4 regions of the Paenarthrobacter sp. NPDC092416 genome follow, and region 2 is predicted to be linked to each of the others. Evidence: riboswitches for the same ligand, from Rfam matches in the RefSeq annotation. Region 2 holds a riboswitch; each other region holds the start of a gene.

Region 1 (2,193 bases), on a different contig from region 2:
AACCGCGGGCGCTCCCGCGACCCTCACCGCCGCCCTTACCGCCGGAGTGATGCCCGGGCTCCCCGTGGCAGGCTCCCGGCAGTGGGCCGTCCACACGGCCACGGGCGTCCTCTTGGCCGACCACATCGTGGTGACGCGCTGCGCCCAAAGCCAGTTGCGCCGGATGCTCGCCGAACTTGGCATTTCGATAGGCCAGAATCTTGCGGCAGCCATGCGCGCCGTCGGGATGCACCTGGTGGGTGTCGGGGAACTCATTACCCCCACACCGAAGGAAGTTCTCCGGCAGGCAAAGGCGGTCGGGCAGGCTATTTCCACCAGGGTGGCGCTCCCGGCAGGCCCGGGGATCGCGATCGCTTAGCGTTTCAACTGCCGCGAATCGCATAGTTTTTTCCAGCGCCACAGTCAGCCGATTTTAAGCGCAAAGGCCGGTGCCCTCGACGACATAAGTCCTCGAAGGCACCGGCCTTCAGTTAAAACTTGGCATAGCCAATGCACGGTGGAGCCAGTGTGCATGGTCGAGCCAATGCGCGGTGAAGCTACAGCTTATGCGCCTGCACGTACGTACGTGATGGGGCCAGTGGCGGTGAGCCAGCTGATGGGGTGGATACCCGTCTGGTTCCCGTTGATGCCACCGCTGATGGCCTGGCCGTTGCCGATGTAGATGGCTACGTGGCCGGACTGGACGATCATGTCACCGGGCTGGGGGTCGCTGACAACCTTGCCGTAGTTCATGAACTGCATGGGACCGAGGTCGCCAACCGGGATACCGGCCGAGCCGAGGGCCCTTTCGACCATGGCGGTGCAGTCCTGGAAGATGCCGATCTGGGCGTATGCCGAGGCGACCATGGCTGCGTTGATGCCGCCGACAGCCGGAGCTGCAGCAGGAGCCGTGGCGGCCGGAGCGGGTGCTGCAGCCTGAACGGTAGCAGTTGCGGCAGCCGTCTTGGCAACGGGAGCCGCTGCGACGGGAGCCGGCTTCTCGATGACCGGAGCCGCTACGGAAGCAACTGCGGGACGCTCGAAGTTGACGGTGGCAGTGGATGCTGCGGTGACAACCTGGTTGGGGGTTTCCGCAACGGTCTCGGCAACGGTTGCGGGGCTGGAGTCGCGCTGAACCGGGGTTTCAGCAGCGTGTGCAGCAATGGAACCGGTCAGGACGAGGCCCGAAGCTGCAGCGATCACAGCGGCCTGGCGACCTGCGCCGGAGGCGTTGCTGGCAACAGCCTTGGAGATGGAGATGAACGGATTAGGACGTACGCTGTCCGCCTTACGACGGCCGCGAAGAATGCGTGAAGACATGAAGTAGCCTCTCCCGATGCCTGCGAGGTTAGCTGTCGGATTCGGATGGGAGTCACCCGGCCACTATCACCACCGCTGTCAGCGGAAAGCTTCGTGGCTTCACCCCAAGACACGCTCGAAAGCGGTCCAAAATGGGTTCCCTGTCTCTGCCGTAGGTTTGTCTGCGAACGGATTCCGGACTGCGGCAGAGCTAGGCAATCAGGCCGGAAGTGCCCGGTTCATGGAACAGGCACAGATACAACGGTACGTGATGATCACTTCAAAGTCACATTTGAGTAACGAGAAGTTAAGATTGGGCGTGTCTTGGTGATCATTCTGAGACCTTCACGAGTAGGCCCGCAGGCCGCTATTCGGCGGGGTTTTCACCTTCTGAATCGCCGGTTGCCGCGAGTTTCTTACGGGCAGTGACACCGAGGAAGATCAGCAGGCCCAAGGCGACCACTGCGAAGCCGACGATGCTCCACGGGAACGGCTGTGAAGCGTCCGTTGCCGGTTCGTTATTTCCCGTCCCCGGCGCCGCTGTGCCCGCCGTCGGGACGCTCGCCGACGACGCCGAAGCAGACGGTGACGCAGCCCCCGAGCCGGTGCCCGCCGTCGTGCTTCCTGCAGTGGCGGTGAACGTAAAGGTGCCTTCGATGGGGTGCGAGTCGGAGCTGACCACGCGCCACACAACAGTGAATTCGCCCGCCGGAGCGCCTGGGCGGAGCTTCTGCGTCACCACGTTGTCCACGATCTCGACGGCGCCGTCCGCCCAGTTTTCGCCGCCAGCCGTAACAGTGACGCCCGAGCCGATAGCCAGCGGGCGGTTGCTGAACGTAATCGATACCGACGCCGGTACTTCCGCCACTGTGGCACCGTTCGCCGGAGCCGTGGACTCGGCGACGTCGTGGGCAG
Region 2 (2,193 bases):
TCTGACTGGTTGGCCCACTGACCCCAGGGATGTTCGCTGAGCTCGATGTGGTACGGCTCCAGTTCGGCCACGAGACTCTCCCTGCGGGCCATTGGGAAAGACGCCACCACCCCCACATGCTGCAGTCGACCGCCATCGTCATAAAGACCGAGCAGCATCGAGCCCACAACCTGGGCAGTCTTGTGCCACCGGAATCCCGACACCACGCAATCCGCCGTGCGCTCGTGCTTGGTCTTGAACATCACGCGCTTATTGGGCTGATACGTCCCGTCCAAGGGTTTGGACAGCACGCCATCCAGCCCGGCGCCCTCCAGTTGCACGAACCACTCCTGCGCCTTATCAAGATCCGCTACTGCGGGCGTCACATATACGGGCGGCTCCGCCTTGGCGAGGGCACGCTCCAAGGTGGCACGGCGCTCCGAAAACGGCCTGTCCATGAGGTTCTGATCTCCCAAGGCAAGGAGGTCGAAGGCGATCATGGAGGACGGCGTTTTCTCCGCAAGCATTCGGACACGGCTGTCGGCGGGATGAATGCGCTGCTGAAGCCCTTCGAAGTCCAGCCTGTTGTCCGCGATCAGGACAATTTCGCCGTCGATCACGCATTTGTCCGGCAGGTTCCTCCGGAGCGCCTCCACGAGTTCAGGGAAGTAACGGGTCATCGGCTTCTCGTTGCGGCTACCCAGGATGATCTCGTCACCGTCCTTGAAGACGATGGTCCTGAAGCCGTCCCACTTGGGCTCATGGTGACCAACATCAGGGATTGAGGGAACAGACTTGGCGAGCATGGGCGAGATCGGCGGCATCACTGGCAGGTCCATACGACAATGTCTACCTGCCGGTGCACGCCGAAGCTAGTCTTGGCGTTGGATATCTTGGCCAGAGTCCCAGATCCCGCACGAACCCCGTAGCCTAGGTCCTCAGCGCCACACGCTCCGACAGGCCTCCCGCCCGTTACGTAAACGTGACTTTGACGGCGGCCTCCTGTAACGTCGAAGAGCGACCCAACCCCAACTGGGCCGTTTCCGGGATGACGCCGAGCTCTGCCGCATCCCGGAGTTCCGCCAGACCCGCGGCAGAGACGGGGGACCCAGAGTTCCCGGGCCTGCATCTCCACAGGCCCTCGGGGTGAAGCCGCCATGTGCGGCCGGACGGCCTCGTCCGAACCCGACAGCTAACCTCGAAGGCGTTGAGAGGCAAACCACCATGTCCGCATCCATGGATCAGCCGCGCCGCGCCCAAGTGGCCAGCGAGCGCACCAAGCCAACCGGACGCCGCCGCGCCGAATTCAGCGCAGCCGTCACCTCCACATCTACTCCGGACACACCTGCTCCGGAACAGACAAGTACGACGCCGGAACCCGCCACTGAGGCCACGCCCACCATCGCGGCCCCCACCACGCGCGCGGCCGCACGCGCCGCCGAACGTGAGCGCATCGCACGGGCGGTGATTGACCCCGAGCCCAGCGCACCAGCCGAACCCGCGACGGCGGCCATCCCCATCGTCAAGGCCGCCGAAGAGCAGACGCCGACTCCGCAGCCGGTCACTACGGAAATTCCCGCTGTGGCTCCTGCTGCTGAGGAGGACCGCGTTTCCGAACCCGCGACGACCGCGATCCCAGTGATGGCACCTGCGGCAGAGCCGGCCACGGCGGCCATCCCGACGGTCTCGGCACCTGCCACACCGTCTCCGGCCCGGGCCACTTCACCCGCGCAGGTTGCTGCGGCCGCGACTGCCGCCGCCGCACTCGCGAGCCGGGAGTCCGATGAGCCGAATGCGCCGGAGCAGCCCCAGGCAGCCGAGATGCCTACTCGGAGGGCAGCTGCACAAGTGACCTCGCAATCAGCCACCTCGCAATCAGCGGCCACCAAGGCCGGCTTTGGCGCGGCGTCCTTTGCTGCTTCGCCGTTCAGCCGGGAGCCCTTGGCCGTTCTGAAGAAAGCCGCAACCGTTCGCGCCGTAAGCCAGCGGATGGCAGTTGTCGCCGGAGCCCTGGGCCTGGTTCTGACTGCCGGTTCGCTCGGCCAAGCCCTGGAATTGCCGTTCTTCGGCCAGGAAACACAGACCCCGCAGGCCAAGGACAGCAGTTCCGGCGAGTCCGAGGTTCCGTCCACTGCGGCCAGCGTCTCCCCCAGCGCATCGGCGTCATCTTCCTCCAGCCCCAGCGCTACCGCGGGCCAAGCTCTGGCCGACCCG
Region 3 (2,193 bases), on a different contig from region 2:
ACCGGCCCCCTAAAAAGCCGATGCGCTTTAGACGGTACAACAGTTGGGGCTGAATGTCACATTCAGGTCACGGGGTGTGTCCTCGATGCGATAGTCAACCATCAGCTGACTGTTAGAGCCAGCCCATGGGGTCTACAACTTCGCCGTTGACCTGGACCTCGAAGTGCAGATGGCACCCCGTGGAAGCGCCTGTGGTGCCGCTGAGGGCTACAGTGTCTCCGCGGTTGACCGTTTGGCCAACCTTGACTGTGAAGGACGACAGGTGGTTATACGTGGTTTCCAGGCCATTGCCATGGTCCACCACTACGCGATTGCCTCCGCCGTAGGCGTGCCAGCCCGCGAAGGTGACCTTGCCGGCCGCAGCGGCGTGCACGGCAGTGCCGCACTGGGCAACGAAATCCTGGCCGCGGTGGAAGTCGCCGGTTCCGCCAGTCAGGGGGCTGACGCGGTAGCCGAAGGGCGATGCCGTGACCAGCGTGTCCAGAGGGCTACCAAGGGTGCCAAGGGAGGACGCGCGCTGGATGCTGCCTGCGGACTGGGCGCTCAGCAGCTGCTTGAGCTTGCCGTCCGGGTCTGCCTTGGTAGCGACCGCTGCACGGCTGAAGTCAATCTTGGCGCTTGCTTCTGCGGAAACCTCGGGCTGGCTGCCTCCGGCGACCGACAAGGCCGACGTCGTCTGGCCGGATTCCGACGTGGCCATGACCGGGCTTGTGGCCGGCAGACCGACAGTCAGGGCAAGTCCGGTGGCGGCAAGCGCAACACCGGCTTTCTGCCCGACGCCACTGGCTGCGGCGAAGTCGGCTACCTGGCGCATCGGGCTCTTACGGCGGCGCACCTCACGGTGGGTGTCGCGCGGCCGGGTTTCCGTTACTACGCGGGCTGGCCGCAGCTCAGCAGCGGGGCCGGACGCGCGGCGGCGGCCCCTGACGTTCTGCGATGTCAAACTCTGTTCCTCTCTGGAAAGCCTGCGAAGTTAGCTGTCGGATTCGGGTCAGAGAGTTCAAAGACCCGGTCCGCACGAAGCGCTCACGGCACACAGGTATCCCCGAAAGGAACTGCGATAGTGGGCACTTCTGCTGCGGACTTCACCCCAAGGCTGCTTCTTTAGACAGCCGCTTGTGGTTCCCCCGCCTCTGCCAGTGGTGGATAACACACCCGATCCGCTGGCAGAGCTCGGCTCCAGATCAGGTAACGCTTTGGTATCGGCGTTAGTAGATAACTATAGGCGATTAAGCCCCGCAGTAATAAATTCGTTATCTTCCAAAACAACCGTGTTGGCGAAGGCCCTTATCACTCTTTGGTCAAAACCGCAGGTCACACGCCCGCAAAAGGGCACAGTGAGATGGACCACGTACCCGCCGGGCAGCGTGTTCCGCAGGGACGAAAGGGTGGTCAGCTGACCGTAACGAAGACGTGCGCGGCTACCTCGGGAGGCAGCTCAAGGGCACCCTCGATGCCGGGTACGCGAACGGAGATGTACTCCCCCACTCGCTCAAGGGACACCGGTGCGCCTGGACGGATTCCGCCCTCATCCAGCTGGGTCAGCAGTTCAGGCTCCACCTGGATGGGCTCCGCGAGACGACTGACCATGACCTTGGAATCCGCAGCATAGTTGTCCATGGCGTCGATGAGGTTGACCACACCGCGCGAGAATGGCTGGCTGGGGCTGCCGCCGAGGGCTTCCAGTCCGGGAATCGGGTTGCCGTATGGCGATTCGGTGGGGTGTTCCAGCAGCTCGTAAAGCCTGCGCTCAACGCGCTCACTCATCACGTGTTCCCAGCGGCAGGCTTCGTCGTGCACGTAGGCCCAGTCCAGGCCGATGACGTCGGCGAGCAGTCGCTCGGCGAGGCGGTGCTTACGCATGACCTCGGTTGCCCGCTTGCGGCCGGACTCGGTGAGTTCGAGGTGACGGTCATTGGAGACCACCACCAGGCCATCGCGCTCCATGCGGCCGATGGTCTGGGAAACCGTGGGGCCGGAGTGGCGGAGACGCTCCGCGATACGTGCGCGAAGAGCCACGATGTTCTCTTCTTCCAACTCCAAAATGGTCCGAAGATACATCTCAGTGGTATCGATCAGATCCGTCATCCAGCTCAGCTCTCCTCGAACGCAGTTCTTGCGTAATCTCCACCGTACAACGTCCCGGTCAAGGCCAAACGGCTTGGAGCCGCAACCTCTGGAACGCCAACCCCA
Region 4 (2,193 bases), on a different contig from region 2:
TGGGGATGCGATTGTGCTCGGCGAGACGCTATGTCTCGGCCACCGCCGCGGCGACAAGGGATCTGAGGATGCTTTGGTCCGCCAGTCCCAGGATGCGTGCCGCGACTCGTCCTTTCTTGTCGATCACGAGAGTGGAAGGAACTGCCTGCGGGGGGACGTATTGGGTCATGGCCAGGAGGATGCCCCCGTCTTTGTCCTGCATGCTGGGGTAGGTGACACCAAAGGTTCGTTCAAAGGCGGCCGCTGCCGGTTCTTCATCGCGGACGTTGACACCATAGAACTGGACACCTTGGCCTTTGAACTGTTCCGCGATGGCTTCGAGCCTCGGGGCTTCGAGCCGGCAGGGGGCGCAGGCGGCATACCAGAAGTTCAGCACGATGATTTTGCCCTGCCAATCACTGGAGGTGATTGCCGTGCCGTCGTAGAGCTTGCCTTTCAGGACCACGGGGGCCTTCCGCTCGGCATCCACATATTCGGTGACAGACCCGTCCCCTGCGATGTAGTTTTTGTTGTCGCCCGCCTTGGCCTGTTCAGAAAGGGTGTCCCTGGCTCCACATCCTGTGAGAACCAGCGCTCCCAGCCCGGTCAAAGACGATGCGGTGATGAAACGCCGACGCGTGATACCCGGCTTCTGTGTACCGGCGCCGCCGGCTGAAAGTAGTCGTCCTACGAACTTAGACATTGCGATCCTTAGATAACGAAATTGTAACTTCTTGGTGTTTTGGTTAGGCTGGGTTTCGTCCATACCCGTCCGGGGTATGGGTTGGCCGTCTCGCCAAACCCCGTCGGCGGCCCAATGAGCATCCAGTTCCAGACGGGGGCGGAGGACCCAACAACGGTGCATGAGCACCTTGGGGTGAAGCCGGCCCTGCAGCTACCCATCCGGGAGCGGGGCTGGCCGGACAGTCCACTCGTCCGAATCCGACAGCTAACTTCGTCGGCGCCGAGAGGACCCCCACCTTGCCTTCCCAGCCCCAGCACGGCCGTCGCCGCGCCACGCCCAGTTCAGCACCCGTCAAGCGCCGTCGTGAAACGGCGTTTCTTCCCTCCCCTCTGCAGGACCGCGGCCATCGGTTCGGTGCTGCCGCCGCTGTCACCGGCCTGATTGCCATGAGTGTCCTATCAGCCGCCCAGGCTGATCCCGGGCGCGTCGGAACCGACCAGGCCCTTTCACCCGCAGTACCAGCTACCGTGTCCGCGCAGCCGGTGATCAATGCCGAAGCCGGCGCTTCCCTCACCTTTGACCGGCCGGTGGTGGGATCAAAGGCCGCACCGCCAGCCACTGTTGCGCCGCCTGTGGCAGCTGTCGCGCCCCAGAAGGCCAAGGCAGCAGTACAGGTCCCTTCCGCTCCGGCGGAGGCATCGACAGCGTTGAAGGCACCCATGGCTTCAATCAACGTCAGTTCACCGTTCGGCCTCAGAGTCAACCCCCTCACCGGGTCGACCGGGGAATGGCATACGGGGATTGACCTGACGGGGGCCTGCAGCACGCCGGTGTTCGCAGCTGGCGCCGGAACCGTCGTGGAAGCCGGTTGGAGCCAGTACGGAGGCGGGAACAGAATTGTCATCGACCACGGCAATGGTTTGAAAACCACGTACAACCATTTGGCCAGCATCGGTGTTGCCATGGGACAGGCCGTTGCATCGGGCGCCCAGATCGCGGGTGTGGGAACGACGGGTAACTCAACCGGCTGCCACCTGCACTTTGAGGTCATGGTCAATGACAAGACCGTGGATCCTGCCAGCTTCATCTGAGACGGACCTCTGCCGCGCAGGTGCTCACGCATCGTGGGTTCCCGGGCCGCGGGGGCCTTGCAGATGCTTCCGGTTCAGCACGTCGAGCTCGTCGTCGCTGAGCTCATCAAAGGAGCGGGCCTCCCTGCGGTCGCTGCGGGAGAACCTGACAAACATGAGGATGATCAGTGGCAGGTCCACGATCTCGGCGAGGAACCACAGCAGGTCCCCGGCGAGTTGTTGGTCCCGGAACGGGTCCGGGAGCCAGGATGGGTGGCCGGTAAGGGGCAATGTCGCGCCGTCCAGGATCTGAGGGCTGATGCGCATCAGCACCCCCGGCACGGCGTCGGCGACCAGTTCGATGAAGACGTAGATGAATTCCACCACGATCAGGGATGTGACGTCTTTCGTCGAGCCATCTTCAATGATCGGTACGGCCATCAGTAACCCCGCTGCGGG

What was found. Region 2 has a riboswitch for cyclic di-AMP ahead of ACIQC5_RS17760 (hypothetical protein). Riboswitches for the same ligand answer to the same signal wherever they lie in the genome.
Region 1: it holds a riboswitch for cyclic di-AMP, as region 2 does, so the genes downstream of both, ACIQC5_RS09030 (NlpC/P60 family protein) here and ACIQC5_RS17760 (hypothetical protein) in region 2, are expected to answer to the same signal.
Region 3: it holds a riboswitch for cyclic di-AMP, as region 2 does, so the genes downstream of both, ACIQC5_RS04395 (M23 family metallopeptidase) here and ACIQC5_RS17760 (hypothetical protein) in region 2, are expected to answer to the same signal.
Region 4: it holds a riboswitch for cyclic di-AMP, as region 2 does, so the genes downstream of both, ACIQC5_RS19725 (M23 family metallopeptidase) here and ACIQC5_RS17760 (hypothetical protein) in region 2, are expected to answer to the same signal.

The regions. Positions count from the first base shown of each region.
Region 1 is NZ_JBIVQG010000003.1:269,843-272,035, forward strand. It holds gene ACIQC5_RS09025 (FAD-binding protein) at 1-358, shown strand, start outside; gene ACIQC5_RS09030 (NlpC/P60 family protein) at 544-1,299, opposite strand; cyclic di-AMP (ydaO/yuaA leader) riboswitch at 1,303-1,496, opposite strand; gene ACIQC5_RS09035 (copper resistance protein CopC) at 1,646-2,193, opposite strand, start outside.
Region 2 is NZ_JBIVQG010000010.1:111,437-113,629, reverse strand. It holds gene ACIQC5_RS17765 (ATP-dependent DNA ligase) at 1-818, opposite strand, end outside; cyclic di-AMP (ydaO/yuaA leader) riboswitch at 1,050-1,198, shown strand; gene ACIQC5_RS17760 (hypothetical protein) at 1,204-2,193, shown strand, end outside.
Region 3 is NZ_JBIVQG010000002.1:28,018-30,210, reverse strand. It holds gene ACIQC5_RS04395 (M23 family metallopeptidase) at 113-943, opposite strand; cyclic di-AMP (ydaO/yuaA leader) riboswitch at 948-1,189, opposite strand; gene ACIQC5_RS04390 (metal-dependent transcriptional regulator) at 1,393-2,088, opposite strand.
Region 4 is NZ_JBIVQG010000013.1:20,397-22,589, reverse strand. It holds gene ACIQC5_RS19730 (TlpA family protein disulfide reductase) at 29-682, opposite strand; cyclic di-AMP (ydaO/yuaA leader) riboswitch at 792-955, shown strand; gene ACIQC5_RS19725 (M23 family metallopeptidase) at 961-1,755, shown strand; gene ACIQC5_RS19720 (cytochrome c oxidase assembly protein) at 1,780-2,193, opposite strand, start outside.